Linked DNA regions of Microbulbifer sp. A4B17. Each later gene encodes a partner of the first gene's protein in a complex. Links are inferred from orthologs where the notes say so. Each region holds a gene or a part of one and is shown on either strand. Other genes may lie near its edges.

Evidence for each region.
Region 2: the proteins of dnaX (region 1) and holA are in contact, whole or in part, in a cryo-EM structure (PDB 8GIZ), measured with the Escherichia coli proteins. The link is inferred for Microbulbifer sp. A4B17 from one-to-one orthologs.
Region 3: the proteins of dnaX (region 1) and BTJ40_RS13325 are in contact, whole or in part, in a cryo-EM structure (PDB 8GIZ), measured with the Escherichia coli proteins. The link is inferred for Microbulbifer sp. A4B17 from one-to-one orthologs.
Region 4: the proteins of dnaX (region 1) and dnaN are in contact, whole or in part, in a cryo-EM structure (PDB 8GIZ), measured with the Escherichia coli proteins. The link is inferred for Microbulbifer sp. A4B17 from one-to-one orthologs.

The regions. Positions count from the first base shown.
Region 1 is NZ_CP029064.1:886,180-891,080, forward strand. The notes cover bases 1,257-4,168. They hold dnaX (DNA polymerase III subunit gamma/tau), read left to right. Parts: upstream 1,257-1,680; coding sequence 1,681-3,657; downstream 3,658-4,168. Other genes in these bases: BTJ40_RS03995 (RNA polymerase sigma factor), read right to left, coding at 1,257-1,445; BTJ40_RS04005 (YbaB/EbfC family nucleoid-associated protein), read left to right, coding at 3,713-4,057; recR (recombination mediator RecR), read left to right, coding at 4,088-4,168. Outside these bases: BTJ40_RS03990 (FecR domain-containing protein), read right to left, coding at 1-562; more of BTJ40_RS03995, read right to left, coding at 918-1,256; more of recR, read left to right, coding at 4,169-4,693; rnd (ribonuclease D), read left to right, coding at 4,703-4,901. UniProt on the Escherichia coli protein: Part of the beta sliding clamp loading complex, which hydrolyzes ATP to load the beta clamp onto primed DNA to form the DNA replication pre-initiation complex.
Region 2 is NZ_CP029064.1:3,977,837-3,982,777, forward strand. What follows is about bases 1,245-4,196. They hold holA (DNA polymerase III subunit delta), read left to right. Parts: upstream 1,245-2,194; coding sequence 2,195-3,199; downstream 3,200-4,196. Other genes in these bases: leuS (leucine--tRNA ligase), read left to right, coding at 1,245-1,570; lptE (LPS assembly lipoprotein LptE), read left to right, coding at 1,657-2,181; BTJ40_RS17515 (hypothetical protein), read right to left, coding at 3,293-4,196. In the rest of the region: more of leuS, read left to right, coding at 1-1,244; more of BTJ40_RS17515, read right to left, coding at 4,197-4,471; BTJ40_RS17520 (hypothetical protein), read right to left, coding at 4,526-4,941. UniProt on the Escherichia coli protein: Part of the beta sliding clamp loading complex, which hydrolyzes ATP to load the beta clamp onto primed DNA to form the DNA replication pre-initiation complex.
Region 3 is NZ_CP029064.1:2,997,075-3,001,906, reverse strand. What follows is about bases 709-3,551. They hold BTJ40_RS13325 (DNA polymerase III subunit delta'), read left to right. Parts: upstream 709-1,538; coding sequence 1,539-2,564; downstream 2,565-3,551. Other genes in these bases: BTJ40_RS13315 (TatD family hydrolase), read left to right, coding at 3,030-3,551; BTJ40_RS13320 (PilZ domain-containing protein), read left to right, coding at 2,669-3,022; tmk (dTMP kinase), read left to right, coding at 870-1,490; mltG (endolytic transglycosylase MltG), read left to right, coding at 709-870. Also shown: more of mltG, read left to right, coding at 1-708; more of BTJ40_RS13315, read left to right, coding at 3,552-3,806; BTJ40_RS13310 (dUTP diphosphatase), read left to right, coding at 3,834-4,457; BTJ40_RS13305 (malate dehydrogenase), read left to right, coding at 4,592-4,832. UniProt on the Escherichia coli protein: Part of the beta sliding clamp loading complex, which hydrolyzes ATP to load the beta clamp onto primed DNA to form the DNA replication pre-initiation complex.
Region 4 is NZ_CP029064.1:777-5,707, reverse strand. The notes cover bases 1,990-4,931. They hold dnaN (DNA polymerase III subunit beta), read right to left. Parts: upstream 4,043-4,931; coding sequence 2,936-4,042; downstream 1,990-2,935. Other genes in these bases: dnaA (chromosomal replication initiator protein DnaA), read right to left, coding at 4,076-4,931; recF (DNA replication/repair protein RecF), read right to left, coding at 1,990-2,818. In the rest of the region: gyrB (DNA topoisomerase (ATP-hydrolyzing) subunit B), read right to left, coding at 1-1,693; more of recF, read right to left, coding at 1,712-1,989. UniProt on the Escherichia coli protein: Confers DNA tethering and processivity to DNA polymerases and other proteins. Acts as a clamp, forming a ring around DNA (a reaction catalyzed by the clamp-loading complex) which diffuses in an ATP-independent manner freely and bidirectionally along dsDNA.

The DNA.
Region 1 (4,901 bases):
CCACTTCAAAGAAAGCCTCTCCCCGTACTAACTCCGTACGACGCTCATTACGGTTATAGATAACCCGTAACTCACTATTTGAATTCAGCTTTACTTCTGAGCCATCGGAAAGGCTAATGGTTTGTATCTGTCCACGCTCGGTAGCGTATACCTGAGCTTTAAGCTCACCGCCCATGCCTTGATAGCCAACCCAAAGAGCAACTATTGCTCCGCAGGTAGCCAGTCCCCCGCCAATGAGCCACTTGGGCAGTGCCCATTGAGAGTTGTGCTTCTGAAATCCGTGGTTTGATGCTCGCTTAGCGGATTTTGTGGTCGTCCTTGTGTCTCGGGACGGGATGCTTTCTGGGAATAGAGTATCAACCGGCAGGTGGGATATAGCACCAAGATCCCCCCAGAGTTCTGTGATTTCTGCAAAGGCTCGCTGGTTTTCTTCCCGGGAGAGCCACTGGCTGAACTGGTGGCGGTCACTAGAGCTGACTGAGTCGGAGCGCAAACGGGCAACCCAAGCACAAGCCTGATCCAGGCTATCTTCGCTTACTATTTGCTCTGGGTTGGTTTTCATGGCTGCTCTAGCACCTAGGGTTATAAAAATCTTACTTAGTACTTTGATACTAAAAGTTGCATATTACTCAAAGTTTCTTAATTTGTGCGACCTTTACGGTGCGGGCCTCTGAGCAAAAAAATAATTCGAACGCATTTGCAATGTATAACAGTAAAAAGTTCTGTTAGACGGTGAGTCTTAAGTTTTACTCAATATCGCCCTTCGAAGCTGAGACGGCTGAACAGGTTTCTCCCTCAATTAATTTTAAAGGAGGAGTGGTAGGCTGTGAAAAATTGTACTTCATCTTCATTTTTATCATTGTAATTTCAGGGATGACTGCCACAAAGTGACTGAGCTAACTCTCTTAACTTACAGGTCATGGCCCGGGATTTACCTTCTTACGGCACGCTTTCAAAGCCTGCAAAATATACTTCTCAACACTGCTAACCGAGATATTCATCTCCTGGGCGATTTCACTATAGGAGAGGCCTCGGGTCCTGTGCAGTAGAAAGGCTTGGCGACACTTTAGGGGTAGCCTGTCCATGGTGTCGTAGATTGATTGCAGCTGCTGGCGGGCTGCAAGCAGTCTTTCCGGTGACTGGTGGTCAGCATGATCGTCTGTGTAGGGCTCACCCTCCATGGGAAGCTGCTGACTCACGTACTCCACATGGAGTTTGCCTCGGCGCAGCTGGTCCACGGCCAGGTTATTGGCAATCTGGTAGAGGTAGGCCCGTGGGTTCTCGAGTTCCTTTTCATCGCTGAGCTTTTGCAGGCGCAAATAGGCGTGTTGGGCGATATCCTCGGCATCGTCAGGGCTTTTGACAATGCGAGAGACAAAGCGTACCAAGGCCTGTCCGTGCTCGGTAAACAGCCTTTCGAGAAGCGTCTTCCTGGCCTTATTCATTACTGATCGTGATCCCCGTACCCGGCTCGCTGTAGTTATGGACTGATTGTTCTTAGTGCGAGTTGGCGCACAGTTATATCACAAGCATTGGTTTCGCTACGAGAGGTACGATCGAACTTGACTGGTCACGCTCTCCGATTCTCTATGCCTGACGGTGGATGCCGGTATAATGGCGGCCGCGCCACAGGCGCAGACAATAAGACTTTGCAGAGGTGTGTCGAGCACCGGAGATTGAATGAGTTATCAAGTACTGGCACGGAAGTGGCGGCCGAAGCTGTTTCGCGAGATGGTGGGACAGGAGCATGTTCTCCAGGCGTTGATCAACGCCCTGGATAATGGTCGCTTGCATCACGCCTACCTCTTTGCCGGTACTCGTGGTGTGGGTAAAACCACGATTGCACGAATCCTGGCTAAGTGTCTGAATTGTGAAGAGGGAGTCAGTTCTGAACCCTGTGGCCATTGTCATACTTGCAATGAGATTGCCGATGGCCGATTTGTCGACCTGATCGAAGTCGATGCAGCCTCGCGTACCAAGGTCGAAGATACTCGTGAACTGCTTGAGAACGTGCAGTACGCACCGACCCGGGGTCGCTTCAAGGTTTACCTGATCGATGAAGTCCATATGTTGTCGAACAGCTCGTTTAACGCGCTGTTAAAAACCCTCGAAGAACCGCCTCCCCATGTGAAGTTTCTACTGGCAACGACTGATCCGCAGAAGTTGCCGGTTACCGTGCTGTCCCGCTGTCTCCAGTTCAAGCTGAAGAATATGAGCCCCGAGCGGGTTGTGGGGCACTTGAAGTTTGTGTTGGAGCAGGAACAGGTTCCGTTTGAAGAGGGCGCCCTGTGGCATCTTGGTCGCGCGGCAGATGGCAGTATGCGCGATGGGATGAGTCTTACCGACCAGGCCATCGCATTTGGTGGAGGGCAAATTACCGAGGCAGAAGTGCGCGGTATGCTGGGCAGTATCGATACCGGCTTGGTGTGGAAACTGCTGCAAGCCTTGTCCGAAGAGGATGCGCCGGCCTTATTTGCCACAGTTGCTGAGTTGTCCCAGCAGGCCCCTGATTACAGTGCTGCGCTGGCAGAACTCGCCGATAACCTGCACCGTATTGCAGTGGCTCAGGTGTTGCCTCAATCTATCGATAATTCCCTGGGTGATGGTGAGCGACTGAGAAATTTAGCTGGGCGTATCGCCCCGGAAAATGTGCAGCTGTATTACCAGATGGCCCTGCTGGCCCGGCGTGACCTGCCCTTGGCCCCGGATCAGCGCAGTGGCTTTGAAATGGCTCTACTGCGGATGTTGGCTTTCCGCCCCCAGGGTGTTGCGGATATTCCCCGTTCGCCACTGCCATCGGCTTCCGAACCCGTTTCACCAGCACCGGCTCCAGAAGCGCTACAGCCACAGGCTCCTGTAGCGCCAGAAGTACCGGGGGGCAGCCCGCTAAAAAAGCCTGAAGCGGCACAGCCGCAGGCTGTAGCAACGGTTGATCTAGCTCCCTCGCAGGCAGTGCAGGGCCTACAGCCGTCGCAGAATCAGGTAGAGCAGCAAGAGGCAGAGCCGGCGGTCCCAGCTGAATTGATCAGTGAGCCAGCGACGGGGGCTCAGCCGGAGCAAATTACAAGCCCGTCCCCTGTCCAGGGAGTGGCAGAAGAGCGTCCCCAGCGTAAAGATGTCCTGGCCGAGCTGCGCCAGCGAGTTGCGGAAGTGGAGTCGGCGCCGGCACCACAGCAACCAGTACCACAAAATACAGTGAATACCTCGCGGGAGGCTCCGGTAGAAAGCCGCGGTCAGGAAGTGCCAAAAGGGCGTTTGGAAGCATTAACGCCTGGCAGTTGGCCGGTAATGTATGGACAGCTGGGTATTACCGGTATTTTGCACTCCATTGCCCAGCATTTGGAGATGGTGGGCAGGCAGGACAATATACTCTCGTTCACCCTGGATGAATCCTACAGCAGCCTCTACGACGAAGTTCACCAGCGGCGCCTGGGGGACTCTCTGGCAGACTTCTTCCAGCAGCCTGTGGTGGCGCAGATACAAGTAGGGCAGGTACATGGGAGTACCCCCGCCCGGTTAGTCGCAGCTACCCGCCAAGCGCGGCTTGAAGCTGCCCTGGATGCACTGGTCGCTGACCCGCTGGTTCAAGAATTACAGACAGAATTGAGTGCGGAACTGGTGCCGGGCTCCGTAGAATCACTAGTAGTAGAAGATTAATGACAATTAGGGCCCGGTTTATTCAGGGACCACATGCACAAGATAGAGGTTACCTATGAAAGGTTTGGGCGATTTGATGCAGCAGGCCCAGAAAATGCAGGCCGATATGCAGGAAAAAATGCAGAAGATGCAGCAGGAGCTGACGGAACTGCGTATCTGCGGTGAGTCTGGGGCGGGTATGGTCAAGGTGACGATGAATGGTCGCCACGATGTGATATCTGTGGAAATTGATCCCTCCCTGATGACCGAAGAGAAGGAAATGCTGGAAGACCTGCTGGCCGCTGCGGTCAACGACGCTGTGCGCCGTGTAGAGGAAAAAACACAGGAACTGCAAAAGCAGGGGATGGGAGACCTGACTTCAGGTATCAATTTGCCTGAAGGCTTTAAGTTCCCCTTTTAAGAAGTGGCCATCCACTGGTTTTGAGTTTGTATGTTTAGTCCCCTGATTGAAGAGCTGATCCGCGCGCTCCGCTGTCTGCCCAGTGTGGGCCCCAAGTCCGCGCAGCGCATGGCGATGTACCTGTTGGAAAAAGACCGGGAAGCTGCCTCCCTGCTGGCCCAGAGTTTGGCGCGAGCGGTGGAACAAGTGGGGCGCTGTGGGCAGTGTCGCACCCTCACAGAGGAGCCCGTTTGCTCATTGTGTAGCAATAGCCGGCGCGAGCAGGACTCACTTTGCGTGGTTGAGACGCCCGCTGATGTTCTGGCTATTGAGCAGGCCGGTAATTACCACGGTCGCTACTTTGTCCTGCATGGGCATCTCTCGCCCATTGATGGCATTGGCCCGGGGGACCTGGGGATCGACTTGCTGGAGCAGAGGCTCGCTACTGAGCAGTTGCGCGAACTTATTGTCGCCACTAACCCTACGGTAGAAGGTGAAGCTACCGCGCAGTACATCGCGGAGAGAGCTCGTGCCCAGGGGGTGGCGGTGAGCCGGATTGCCCACGGTGTGCCCATCGGCGGAGAGCTGGAATATATCGATGGCGGCACTCTTGCCCATGCATTTAATAGTCGAACCGCATTTTTCTCTGGCAGTTGAGTGATATCGATGACAGAAATAGATACCACTCCACGCTGGGTCGACAGTTACGAGCAGCTGGTAGAGTTGTGTGCAGAGTGGCGCAAGCAGAGTGCGGTAGCCTTGGATACCGAGTTCATGCGCAGCCGTACTTTTTATCCCCAACCGGCCCTGGTCCAGGTAGGTGATGGAAAACATTGCTACCTGATCGACAATTTGGCTATCGAGG
Region 2 (4,941 bases), 3.1 Mb from region 1 along the record:
GCACGACCAGCGCGACTGGGAGTTTGCGCAAAAATACCAGCTGCCCGTCACACAAGTTATCGGGGCTGCCGATGGCGAGCCTGTCGACCTGGAAAAAGAAGCTTACACAGACAAAGGCAAGCTGGTGAATTCCGGCAGTTTTGACGGCCTGGATTTTGATGGTGCCTTTACGGCTATTTCTGAAGCATTGATAGCCGCAGGCAAAGGCCGGGTAAAAACCAACTACCGCTTGCGGGACTGGGGTGTCTCACGCCAGCGCTATTGGGGCGCGCCCATTCCCATGTTCAACCTGGCAGATGGAGGGGAGATCCCGGTACCGGCCGACAAGCTGCCGATCCTGTTACCGGAAGATGTCGAACTCGACGGCGTTCAGTCACCCATCAAAGCCGACCCGGAGTGGCGCAAGGATGTGCTTAACGGTACTCCTGTAGAGCGGGAAACAGACACCTTCGATACCTTTATGGAGTCCAGCTGGTACTATGCCCGCTATACCTGCCCAGATTTTGAGGAGGGTATGCTGGATCCGGACCGCGCAAACTACTGGCTCCCCGTCGACCAGTATGTAGGTGGTATCGAACACGCTATTCTGCACCTTCTCTACGCGCGCTTCTTCCATAAGCTGATGCGGGATGAGGGGCTGGTTAATAGCGATGAGCCCTTCAAGCAGCTGCTGTGTCAGGGCATGGTGTTGGCCGAATCCTTCTATAAGGAAGAGCACGGCCACAAGACCTGGATCAACCCCGCAGATGTGGACGTCGAGCGCGATGACAAGGGCAAGCCGACCAAAGCGATTGAGCGAGCCACCGGCGAAGAGATTATTGCCGGCGGCGTGGTAAAGATGTCCAAATCCAAGAACAACGGCATAGACCCTCATGCTGCGGTTGAGGAGTACGGTGCCGATACCGTGCGCCTGTTCACCATGTTTGCCGCCCCTCCGGAGCAGACCCTTGAGTGGCACGATGCCGGTGTGGAAGGTGCGAGTCGCTTCCTGCGCAAACTCTGGAAGACCGTTCACGCCCATATTGCCGCAGGCTCCAGTGAAGCACAGATCGACCAGCAGTCCCTCAATGACAAGCAACAGCAGCTGCGCCGCAAAACCCACGAAACGATCCAGAAAGTGGGCGATGACTATGGCCGCCGCCAAACCTTTAATACCGCTATCGCTGCGGTAATGGAACTGCTGAATGAGATCGGTAAGCTGGCGGATCGCAACAGTGGTCAAGGACTGGCAGTAGAGAGAGAGGCACTGCAGGCAGCAGTTTTACTCCTGGCTCCGGTAACCCCTCATATCTGCCATCAGTTGTGGCAGGTTCTGGGTAATATCAGCGCCCTGATTGATGCACCCTGGCCGGCAGTAGATGAAAAAGCACTGGTGCGCACCTCGATTACCTTGGTAGTCCAGGTCAATGGGAAGGTGCGCGCAAAGCTGGATGCGCCCGCCGACGCAGACAAAGAGAGCCTGGAAAAGCTCGCCCTTGCCGATGAAAACGTCCAGAAATTTATCGGTGAAGCTACTGTGCGTAAAGTTATCGTAGTGCCTGGCAAATTAGTAAATATTGTCGCCAAGTAAAGACCCACAATAAGATCGCCGGGAGCTGTACTCCCGGCCCGCTTAAGTCAGCTTCCTGTAGCCGACAAGACCAAGGCAAGTAGTTTATGAAAACAATCGCAAGTCGAGTCTTTATTTTCCTTCTCGCTATCACCATTGCCGGTTGTGGCTGGCATCTAAGAGGCGCACCTAAAAACTTTCCTCCTGGAAGCACACTATATATATCTACAGAAAATCCCCGCAGTGACATTGCAGATCAATTAACTCGACTGCTAAACAATGCTGGTATACCTATGGCGGAGTCTCCTGCAGAATCAGACTATGTTTTGATTATTCACCAGGAAACTGAGCGGAAACTGACGGTAGCTGTGGACTCTGAAGGCCGGGCCTCAGAGTACGAGCTGATTACCAGTGCAATATACAGTGTACGAACTGCTAGTGGAGAAGTACTCCTTAATAAAGCGCAGGCCGATGTTTACCGAACCTTGGAATGGGATACCGATGAAATTGTCAGTAAGAGTGAAGAGGAAAATACGTTGCGTGCTGAAATGCAACGGGAGCTTATCGGCCGCATTATCGACCGCTTACGACGCATAGACGTGAATGCCTCATTAGAAGACAAGAGCTACTAGGTTAGTTTTATTAATGCGCGTTAACCCCCATCAATTATCACAAAATCTAAAAAAGGGCCTATCACCAATCTTTATTATCACTGGTGATGAGCCCTTAATAGTACAAGAGTGCTGCGATTTAGTTCGCTCAACAGCAAAAAAGCACGGTTTCACCGAGCGAGAACTTATTCACGCAGAACATAATTTTGACTGGAGCACGCTGGTTGCTTCAGCCGGAAATATGTCTCTTTTTGCAGAAAAAAAACTCGTCGAGCTGCGTTTGCCCGGAGGTAAACCGGGGGATAAGGGCAGTAAAGCCCTGCAAGAGTTTGCTTCACTAGCAAGTGAGGATCTTTTGCTTTTACTGGTATTACCGAAACTTGATAAATCACAGCTCAACAGCAAATGGGTCAAGGTCTTAGAACAATCGGGAGTACTGGTTCAGGTATGGCCTGTGACTATTCAGGAAATGCCCCGTTGGATCAACCAGCGCCTTACATCAGCAGGCCTCTCAGCCGAACCCGAAGCAGTACAAATCCTGGCAGAAAGAGTAGAAGGCAACCTGCTTGCCGCAAGCCAGGAGATAGAAAAGCTTAAGCTTTCCAGCCCCGGGCAAGAGATCACCCGGGAAATGATGGAGCATAGTGTTACCAGCTCCGCACGCTACAGTGTCTTTAACCTAATCGATACCGTTTTATCTGGTGACTCAGTTAAGGCTGTCAAAACACTCGACGGATTACGGATTGAAGGTATTGAGCCGCCCATTGTACTTTGGGCCATAGCAAGAGAAATTCGCACCCTTCTCGATATCATGGAAAAACTGGATCAAGGCCAACCTCTTGCAAGGTTAGTCAGGCTACAAAAGCGACAACCACTGATCCAGGGAGCCCTCCACAGACTTAACAAAAGGCAGCTGGAGAGTCTGTTAATTCGTGCACGAGCGATAGATGTTTCTATCAAAGGGGGAAGTGGGCAGCAATCTCCATGGACAGGGCTATTAGAGTTGACTCTCAATTTTTGCGGACAGAGAACCATTTAATCGATCTTACTCTGGATAAAACTCAGTTTCTCTTTTTATATATAAAAAACCGCCCCTTTGGGGCGGTTTTTTCATATCTGAAACTTTTTAGAATCAGTTCTGGGAGATAGTAGCAACGTTGCTGGTACCAACCTGCTCAATGCTAGCCATATTATATGCACTGGACTGATTAACAGTAGCGATATTCTCGTAACCGCCCTGCCCAACATGAGCGGAATGCTCGTAGCCAGTTTGAGCCACAGTAATCAGGTTATCGCCACCAAAGTCTTGGTGAACATCTGCCAGGTTCAAATCTCCCGCCTGATCAATATCTACAGTATTTGCAACACCAGCACTGTAACCATAGGCATAGTTGCTGTTGCCTGTCTGACCAATATTTGCCAGGTTTGCATCGCCATACTGACCGAAGTCAGCACTATTCATGTCACCGGTTTGAACAAGATTAGCAGTGTTATCAAAGCCGGATTGAGCCATATAACCCAAGTTATTGGTCTCATTCTGGGTAATATTGGCAACGTTGTTAGCACCTGATTGGTAACCAAAAGCAGCGTTAGCATCACCTTGCTGCAGGATAGTAGCGGTGTTGCTAATGCCTGATTGAGACAGGTCGAGCAGGTTAATATCACCGTTCTGCATCAGGTTTGCAGTGTTTTCAGCACCTGACTGATAGACAGCACCCACGTTGAAGTCACCTACCTGACCCCCAGCAAAACCATCAAATGAAGAGTACCATGTGCTGTTCCAAACACCGTTATTATCGCCTACCTGGGTGCTGACGAAATAGTTACCATCACCTTCCTGTTGCAGAACACCCATGTTGTCGTTGCCGTCCTGATACATATCGGCATAGCTGAAGTTTGAGTCAGTATACTGATCCAAGTGGATCATATTCTCACTACCAAACTGCGCAGCGTAGGCTCTATTGTAAGAACCGGTCCACTGGTGGATAGTTCCTGAGTTACCTTCCCCATCCTGGTAGGCCATAGCCTCACTGCCCATTTGGTTCGTTTGGCTCGTGTAAGCTATGTTGCGGTTACCAAGTTGGGTTTGATCGATGTAGTTATCATCGGCTGACGCCTGATATGTAGTAGCTACGTTATCATTACCTTCCTGCCACTGATAGGCAGCGTTGTTGTTAGCGGCAGATACCTGGGTAACATCTGCATAGTTATCCTCACCGAGCTGTACCTGATCACCGTAGTTACTATCAGCTACAGCCTGGCCTGCGCTAGCAATCAAAGCAATAGCAGCAGCAAGTGTAATCTTTTTCATCTATCAATCTCCCTCAGAATAAAATTATAAATACAAGTAAAATAGTGCAATGCCTTAATCGTACTGCACCAGTTGCACCGCATGGTCGTCACCGAACTGCGCGACAAAACCAAACAATCCATCACCATTTTGAATAATATTTGCAGAGTTTCCGTAGCCCACCTGGCTGATTAAAGCCACATTGTCTACGCCATTCTGTATCGCTGTAGCTTGGTTGTAGGCTCCCGACTGAGATATCGCAGCATAATTAGAATCGCCTGTCTGATGCACCAACGCCGCATTGGAGTCACCCTCCTGTATCAGGACAGCCTGGTTGTAAAGGCCAGACTGGGTAACTTCAGCAAGGTTGTGATCACCCACTTGTGAAACCTGAGCCAGGTTACCCGTAATAGAATCTTTCCTTAACAGGAGAAGATCCAGAGCTCCCTGCCCTGCAGACAATTCATTGTGGTCATCTAAATCAGAAGCCC
Region 3 (4,832 bases), 2.1 Mb from region 1 along the record:
CTCCAGGGAGAGGGCGTTATCCAGTGGCCGCAGATACTTCTCGCCTACGCCTATTGGGAAGGCACAACAGAAATTCATTCCGGCGAGTACCTGGTTCCCTTTGGCAGTAATGCCCGGGATCTGATTGCGCGCCTGAATCGCGGCGAGGTCACTCGCTACCGGGTTACCCTGTTGGAAGGCTGGACTTTCCGCCAGGCCCTGCAACAAATCCGCTCCGGCGAAAGTATTGTTCAGTCCGAGGCGGGTAGTGATGTCAGTGCCGCTGCCCGGGCCCTGGGCTTAAAGGAAGATGAGGCTGAGGGATGGATTTTCCCAGACACCTACGTTTACCGTTCCGGCACCACAGATATTGAGTTGCTGCGCCAGGCCTATGACCGGATGCAGAAAGTTTTGGATGAGGAGTGGCGGTCAAAAGGGGATGATCTTCCCTATAAGTCTCCCTATGAAGCTTTAATCATGGCTTCGATTATCGAAAAAGAGACTGGGCAGCCTTCCGAGCGCAGTGAAATAGCGGGTGTTTTTGTGCGCAGGCTCAACAAAGGCATGCGCTTGCAGACAGACCCCACTGTTATTTATGGTCTGGGTGAGGAATTTGATGGAAATTTGACCCGAACCCATCTGCGCCAGCCAACACCTTATAACACCTATGTTATCAATGGCCTTCCTCCCACGCCGATTGCCCTGCCTGGGCGAGCGGCAATTCGGGCCGCTTTAAATCCGAAGCCCGGTAAAAGTTTGTATTTTGTCGGTAAAGGAGATGGGTCCCATCATTTTTCAGCGACTCTGACAGAGCACAACCGTGCGGTGCGGGAGTATCAGCTGAAAAGACGAGCGGATTACCGCTCGAGTCCGGCAAAAGGAAAGGATTAGTGTCGCACGGCAAGTTCATTACCCTCGAGGGTGTAGAGGGAGTGGGGAAATCCACCAACTTACTCTTCATTACCGAGTGGCTCAAAAAGCACAATATAAAGTTTATCCAAACCCGGGAGCCGGGTGGCACCCCGTTGGCTGAACAGCTGCGCGAGCTGTTACTGGCAAAACGGGATGAATCGGTTGACCCCACGGCAGAATTATTGATGGTGTTTGCCGCCCGCGCACAACATCTGTCTCAGGTTATACTACCCGCGTTAAAACGTGGGGATTGGGTAATCTGTGATCGCTTCACCGATGCTACCTATGCCTATCAAGGTGGCGGTCGCAAACTGGATCGACAGTTAATCGAGCAGTTGGAGCAGACAGTTCAAGGGGATTTGCGCCCAGATAAAGTACTCCTTTTGGATCTCGACCCGGAAGTGGGGCTGCAGCGAGCCGCACGCACCGGGGAAGCAGATCGTTTTGAGAGTGAGCATTTGGCGTTCTTCCAGCGGGTGCGCGCGGCATATCGCGAGCGAGCTGAAGCGGCACCTGCCCGTTATGCAATTGTTGATGCCAGCCAATCTCTGGAGAAGGTGCAGGTGGACCTAGCCAGGCAATTGGAGCTGTTGCTTTAAGCTATCTTGCCCCCAGAATCTATTTTCAAATGATAAGACTTGTGGCTGATGTCTGTGCCTGAAACTTTTGAGTATAAATCGATACCGGTACCTTTACCCTGGCACTTCGAGCAATGGCAGAGATTGGTTTTGCAGTTGCAGGCGGGCCGCTGCCCGCACGCTTTACTGCTGACCGGCCCGGAGGGGTTGGGGAAGCGACAATTCGCGGCTGCTTTTACTGCGTTGGCCCTATGTGAACAACCGAGGGCAGGTCAGGCTTGTGGAGAGTGTAAGGATTGTCGGTTGTGGATGGCTGGCTCGCATCCTGATTTCCTACAAGTTGAACCTGAAAAGCCCGGTGGACCTTTGAAAGTGGAGCAAATCCGCCAACTGGGCAACTTCGTTTCCCGTACCAGTGGGCGGGGCGGGGCGCGCCTGGTTTGTTTGTCGCCTGCGGAGGCGATGAATATCAATGCAGCCAATGCTTTGTTGAAAAACCTTGAAGAGCCTGCAGCTTCCGTTATCTTTGTGCTGATCACCGATGCCCCCATGGGTCTTCTGCCAACGATTAGAAGTCGTTGTCAATCCATTGCTTTTCCACCTCCAACTGAAGAGATCGCGCTACAGTGGTTATACAGCAATGGGCTGGAAGAGCCGCTGGCACAGAGAGTCTTAACCCTGGCCGGTGGGGCACCATTATTGGCTGCTGAACTGGCTGAGCCCAAGCCGAGGGAAGTACGCGAGCAGTTTTTAAAAGATCTCGATGCTGTAGCTCAGGGCACGGCGAGCGCCGTCTCTACGGCGGGCCGTTGGGAAGCACCAGCCGAGGGGGTTGAGTTGGTCCAACTGCTGCTTTTCTGGCAGCACTGGCTGACCCAGATGGTGCAGATACGCAGTTGCGATCTCAGTGGAGATGCCCAGTTAATGAGTCTGTTGCAGAGGTTGCCGGGGTTGGGAGAGCAAAGCCTGCAGCCGGTTTTTGCCTTCTACGATCATTTACTCCAGGCACGCAAGGGATTGCTGGGCACAGCCAACCCAAACCGTCGCTTGCTGCTTGAAGAATTATTCATCCGCTGGGCAAAGCTTTTTGCTTAGGTGTCCTGCACAAATGGGGTGGGGCCATTGGCGCTGCCTGGACACAGGCTGCGGGCTTAGATAAGTTAGCGCATCATTTAGAAATATAAACATTGAGGTTGTCCATGAAAGCCATGGGAGGCGGTGCCCGCAACGGCATCCTGTCACTGAAAATCCAGGATAAATCTGTGCTCTACGCGGCCTATATGCCCTTCGTTAAGAATGGTGGCCTGTTTATCAGTACCGATAAGTCGTACAGCCTTGGCGATGAGGTGTTTCTGCTTCTGAGCTTGATGGATGAGCCAGAAAAAATTCCAGTTGCCGGTAAAGTGATCTGGATTACCCCCAATGGTGCCCAGGGCAACCGCACTCCCGGTATCGGGGTTCAATTTGGCGATAAGGACAATATCGCCCAAAACAAGATTGAAACCCATTTGGCGGGAACTTTAGAATCCAGCCGCCCAACCCATACGTTGTAACCCTCTAATGCTTGTTGATTCTCACTGTCACCTGGACAGACTTAAGCTCGATAAATTTGATGGCGATCTGGATGCTGTATTGGATCTGGCCCGCAGTCGCGGTGTTGGCAGGTTCCTCTGTGTCGGTATCAGTCTGGAAAACGCCGATGCGGTTGTTGAAATCGCATCCCGCTACGAGGACGTAGTCTGTTCCGTTGGTGTGCACCCGCTGGATGTCGACTCCGGCATGGCGGATGTTGAGCGACTGGTAGGAATGGCTAACCAGCCCAATGTTGTTGCATTGGGGGAGACAGGCCTGGATTACTATTACAGTACTGACACTCAGGAAATCCAGCAGCAGAGCTTTATTGCACACCTGAAAGCGGCAGGGCAGGCAGAGCTTCCGGTTATTGTGCATACGAGAGATGCGCGGGAAGATACTATCGCTCTCATTAAAGAGCACGGTAATACCAATACCGCAGGTGTTCTGCACTGTTTTACCGAGAGCTGGGATATGGCCAAGGCTGCCCTGGATCTCAATTATTATATTTCTTTGTCCGGTATCGTGACCTTTAAAAATGCCGAGGAGCTGCGGGATGTCGCCCGCAGGCTGCCTTTGGATCGGTTACTCGTTGAGACCGACTCCCCTTATTTGGCCCCAGTGCCCTATCGGGGTAAGCCCAATATTCCGGCCTATGTGCGTGAAGTGGCGGAATTTATCGCTGATTTACGCGGTATTCCCTACGAAGAGCTGGCCGAAATCACCTCAGAAAACTTTTTCAGATTATTCCCCCGGGCAGTTTGATCCGGGTCTATTGGATGTTCCCCTATGATGAAGCAGCAGCTGCAAGTCATGCTGACTCTGCAAGACGAGATTAATACGGTAGTTAATGAGAACTGGCGTGAGCAAAATTTTGCCTGGTACCGCGCAATTTGGGTGGAAAGTGCAGAGCTGTTAGATCACTACGGCTGGAAGTGGTGGAAAAAGCAGCTTCCGGAAATGGACCAGGTAAAACTTGAGCTGGTGGATATTTGGCATTTCGGATTGAGTCTTGAATTGCAAAAAGGCTCCCCGCAGAAAGTAGCTGAAATTATGCTGAAGGAATTTGATGGTTCTGAGCGTTCAGCAGGCGATTTCCGTGAAAATCTCGAGTCTTTCACCTTGAGCACCCTGGCCACCAAACAGTTTGATGTTGCTGGTTTTGCTCAACTATTGGCTGATGCAGGAATGTCTTTTGCTGAGTTGTACCAGCGATACGTCGGTAAAAATGTACTTAACCGATTCCGCCAGGATAACGGCTACAAAGATGGCAGTTATGTGAAAACCTGGGCGGGCCGCGAAGACAATGAACATCTTGCGGAAATTGCAGGACTTTTGGATTCGTCTACTGCTGATTACAGTGATCAGGTTTATATGGCTTTGCAAGAGCGTTACCGGGAAATGGCATTGACATAACCACTCGCAAAGAGTGTCCATTACAGCCTGAGGGGGTTTTGTCATACAAATTGAGCCGCTATTTCGCTTGTGTAAGATGAAATTTACTCGCGAGGCCCTATAATGCGGCCGCTTACAAACGAGGGAGAACTATCGTGAAAGCACCTGTACGTGTTGCTGTTACCGGCGCTGCCGGTCAGATTAGCTATTCGTTGCTGTTCCGCATCGCCTCTGGCGAAATGCTGGGCAAAGATCAGCCGGTTATTCTGCAATTGCTGGAAATCACTCCGGCATTGGAAGCGCTGAAAGGCGTTGCTATGGAGCTTGAAGACTGCGCTTTCCCGCTGCTCGCGGGTATCGTTCAGTCCGATGATGCTACTGTTGCGTTCAAAGATG
Region 4 (4,931 bases), 890 kb from region 1 along the record:
CGCCTTCCAGGGCGGCGTTGGTGAGGAACTGGGTCAGAGCGCCCTCATCCTTCAGGTACTGTTCCTGTTTGCCCTTGGAGATCTTATACAGCGGCGGCTGGGCGATGTAGATGTGACCCCGCTCGATCAGCTCCGGCATCTGACGGAAGAAGAAGGTGAGCAACAGGGTACGGATATGGGCTCCATCCACGTCAGCATCGGTCATGATGATGATGCTGTGGTAACGCAACTTATCCGGGTTGAACTCACTCTTGCCGATACCACAGCCCAGTGCGGTAATCAGGGTACCCACTTCGGCACTTGAGAGCATCTTATCAAAGCGCGCTTTTTCCACATTGAGGATCTTACCCTTCAGCGGCAGGATCGCCTGGGTGCGGCGATCGCGGCCCTGCTTGGCAGAACCACCGGCGGAGTCACCCTCCACTAAGTAAATCTCAGATAGTGCCGGATCTTTTTGCTGGCAATCTGCCAGTTTTCCGGGCAGGCCGGCAATATCCAACGCTCCCTTGCGGCGAGTCATTTCACGGGCCTTGCGGGCCGCCTCACGGGCTTTGGCCGCGTCGATCATCTTGGTGACGACAGATTTGGCTTCCTGTGGGTTCTCCATCAGGTAGTCTGTGAAGTGGTGACCCATCTCCTGTTCTACAGCGGGTTTCACTTCGGATGAAACCAGCTTGTCCTTAGTCTGGGAGGAGAATTTCGGGTCCGGAACCTTCACAGAGATAATCGCGGTGAGACCTTCCCTGGCGTCATCGCCAGTGGTGTTCACCTTGTCTTTCTTACCCAGGCCTTCCCGCTCGATATAGCTGTTCAGACCGCGGGTCAGGGCTGCACGGAAGCCCGCCAGGTGGGTACCACCGTCGCGCTGGGGAATATTGTTGGTGTAGCAGAAGATGCTTTCCTGGAAGCTATCGTTCCACTGTAATGCCACCTCTACTGCAATGCCGTCTTCGCGCTGGCTCTGGAAGTGCAGAACCTTGTTAATCGGAGTTTTGTTCTGGTTGAGGAACTCCACAAAGGCACTCAGACCACCCTCGTATTCATAGACCTCTTCCTTACCACTGCGCTCATCCTTCAGGACAATACGCACACCGGAGTTCAGGAAGGACAGCTCGCGCAGGCGCTTGGCCAGCACATCGAAATGGAACTCGATATTACTGAAGGTATCCTCAGACGGTTTGAAGTGCACCGTAGTGCCGGTGGTATCGCTGTCACCCACAACTTCCAGGGGTGCCTGGGGCACTCCGTGGTGGTAGGTCTGCTCGTGGATCTTGCCACCGCGACGGATAGTCAGCTTCAGCTCTTTGGACAAAGCGTTTACCACCGATACCCCTACCCCGTGCAAACCGCCGGAGACCTTGTAGGTGTTGTCATCAAATTTACCGCCTGCGTGAAGGACGGTCATAATCACTTCTGCTGCAGAAACCCCCTCTTCCGGGTGAATCTCTGTCGGGATACCACGGCCATTGTCCGATACGGAAATGGACTCATCCGGGTGGATGGTTACACGGATCTCATCACAGTGGCCGGCCAGCGCTTCATCGATGGAGTTGTCGACCACCTCGAATACCATGTGGTGCAGACCGGTGCCATCGTCGGTATCACCAATATACATTCCGGGGCGCTTGCGCACCGCATCCAGGCCTTTTAATACCTTGATACTGCTTGAGTCATAGCTTTGCTGCTCTGACATTTATTCGCTCCATTAAACTTATTGTGCGGCCGAAGCTTCGGCACTGATCTTCCCATGTTCCACGTGGAACACTTTCGGGCAATTCCAAGGGGCATCTAGTTGCCGCCAAGGGCGGCTTGTAGTGCCCTCCTCAATTCCGGTTACAAGCACCTGGCTGGCACAACGCCCAACCCAATGCGCAAAAATCTGTTGGTTACTGTCATCCAGCTCTGCCGGCAAGTCATCTACCAGGAATACTGGCATATCCCCCTGCCTACAGACTACCTCCGCCATGGCCGTGCGCACCGCACACACCAACATCTTCTGTTGGCCTCGAGATAGAATATTGTGGGCCGACTCACCGGCTACGGTAAAACGAATATCCGCCCTATGGGGACCAATACGCGTATGCCCCTGTGAAACATCTGATTCCCGTGATTCAGATAGAGCGCCACGCAGGTCAACTTCTTTACGCCAGCCACGACGGTAACTCATATCGACACGGCTCAACAGGCTCTGTGGTAACTCACCGAGAAGTTGCGAAACGGCAGACTGCAATTGAGAAAACTGAGCTAATCGCAGATCGTTTACACGCTCGCCACTAAGGGCCAACTGCTCTTCCCATACGCCGATGCTAGCCTCATCGATTTTACCACGACGCAGGAGAGCATTTCGCTGCCGCAGTGCGATTTGATAATTTTTCCACTCCTGGGCAAATAAATGTTCCACGTGGAACACTGTCCAATCCAATAATCGGCGCCGAATGCCGGGGCCACCATCAAGTGCGGAAAAACTTTCACTGTTTATCAATTGAAGGGGCAGGCAACTAGCAAGCTGTGAGCTGGATTCCGCTGGAGCCTGGTTAACCCTGATTCGGCCCGAGCCATCTGCGAGGCGCTCTACCCCCAAGTTAAAACCTGTATCGAGCTGGGCAAAAACCGTAAGCCCACCAGTATCATGCTGAATAACCGACTTATGCTGGCGAGAGCGAAAGGAACGACCGGTTGCCAGCATATGTACCGCCTCTAGCAGTGAAGTCTTGCCACTGCCATTCGCACCGCAAAACACGTTAACGCCAGGACCCAGTTTGAGATCGGCAGAGCAGATATTTCGAAAATTAGATAAGAGAAGACGGGTCAGCGCCACAGACACCTCCCCCAGAGTGAAGAGCGCGATGCACAAGCATCGCTTTGTTTATCGGCTACCCCACCGAGCGGGGGGGTAGCCTCAATCCATTCAGAAAAGAGCAATGGGTGGGCTGCCTTACAGGCGCATAGGCATAATCACGTACAGCGCATCACCTTCTTCAGGTTGCTGCAGCAGAGCACTGCTATTGGCATCCGCCAAACTGATACGGATCTGGTCACTGTGAATAGCACCAGTGACGTCCAGCAGATAGGAAACGTTAAAGCCAATCTCCATTGGCTCACCTACGTAATCCACCATCATCTGCTCTTCCGCCTCTTCCTGCTCCGGGTTGTTGGCAACAATCTGCAATAACCCCTCAGAAACCTGAAGACGCACCCCACGGTATTTCTCGTTGGAGAGAATCGCTGCGCGGGAGAAGGCCTGGCGCAAACCCTGGCGATCGGCATAGACCACATTGCCCGCCCCTCGCGGCAACACGCGCTCGTAGTCAGGGAACTTCCCGTCCACCAGCTTGGAAGTGAAAGTAAACTGACCACTAACCACACGAATATGGTTGTTACCCAGCACTACCTGTGCCTGTGCATCGCTGTCTTCAAGCAAACGACCCAGCTCAAGTACGCCTTTGCGCGGCACAATAGCCTGGATAGGCGTGGCGACATCCAGGCCGGGGGCATCGCGATCGCAAAGCGCCAAGCGGTGGCCATCAGTAGCAACCGCGCGCAGCTGCTGCGGGCGACACTCTAGCAGTAAACCATTCAGGTAATAGCGCACATCCTGCTGAGCCATAGCAAAACTGGTGGCTTCTATCAGGCGGCGGATCTCGCGCTGGGAGATATCGAAACGGGTCTGTGCACTGGCCTCTTCCTGGTTCGGGAAGTCCGCTGCGGGCAGAGTCGACAGCTGAAAACGGCTGCGGCCACTGCGCAGTATCAGGCGCTCGCCATCGCGCTCAAACTTCAGTTCAGCACCATCGGGCAGAGAGCGACAAATATCCAGCAGCTTGCGTGCGGGAACAGTCACCTCGCCCTCCATTTCTACACCGTCTACACCGAGACGGCCGACAATTTCCACTTCCAGATCAGTACCGGTCAGGGAGAGTTCCTGGCCCTGTAACTGCATCAACACATTGGCCAGGACTGGCAGTGTTTGGCGTTTCTCAACAACACCGGCCACCAGTTGTAACGGCTTCAGAAGGGCGTCCCGGCTCACATTGAATTTCATCGGTAGTTTCGCCTTGTTTTGTCAGTTATTCGATTAAGTGGTCAGCGACCGTGTCAGCAACTTAACATCCTCGCGAATATCCGCGTCGGACTCCTGCAACTCACGTATTTTGCGGCAGGCATGCAGTACTGTTGTGTGGTCGCGACCACCGAAGGCATCGCCGATCTCCGGCAAGCTGTGATTGGTCAGCTCCTTGGCCAGGGACATAGCGACTTGGCGGGGACGGGCCACCGAGCGACTGCGCCGCTTGGAGAGCAAATCCGCCACCTTAATTTTGTAGTATTCAGCGACAACCCGCTGGATATTATCCACACTGACCAATCGATCCTGTAGGGCCAACAGGTCTTTTAGTGCTTCGCGCACAAGGACATCGTCAATAGCGCGACCGGTAAATTGCGAATTGGCAATTACGCGGCGCAGTGCACCTTCAAGCTCTCGCACATTGGAGCGAATGCGCTGCGCAATAAAGAAAGCGGAGTCGTGAGGTAAATCCACACCCACCTGCTCGGCCTTCTTCATCAAAATAGCGACTCGGGTCTCGAGCTCCGGAGGCTCTACAGCCACCGTTAATCCCCAGCCAAAGCGGGATTTCAAACGCTCTTCCAAGCCGTCGATCTCTTTGGGATAGCGGTCACAGGTTAGGATAATCTGCTGACCACCTTCCAGCAGGGCATTAAAGGTATGGAAAAACTCTTCCTGAGAGCGCTCCTTACCGGCAAAGAACTGGATATCATCAATCAACAGGGCGTCAACAGACCGGTAATAGCGCTTAAAGTCGCTGATGGCATTCAGCTGTAGCGCTTTCACCATATCTGCAACAAAGCGCTCGGAGTGCAAATACACCACCTTAGCATTGGGGTTGCGCTCCAGCAGTGCGTTGCCAACCGCG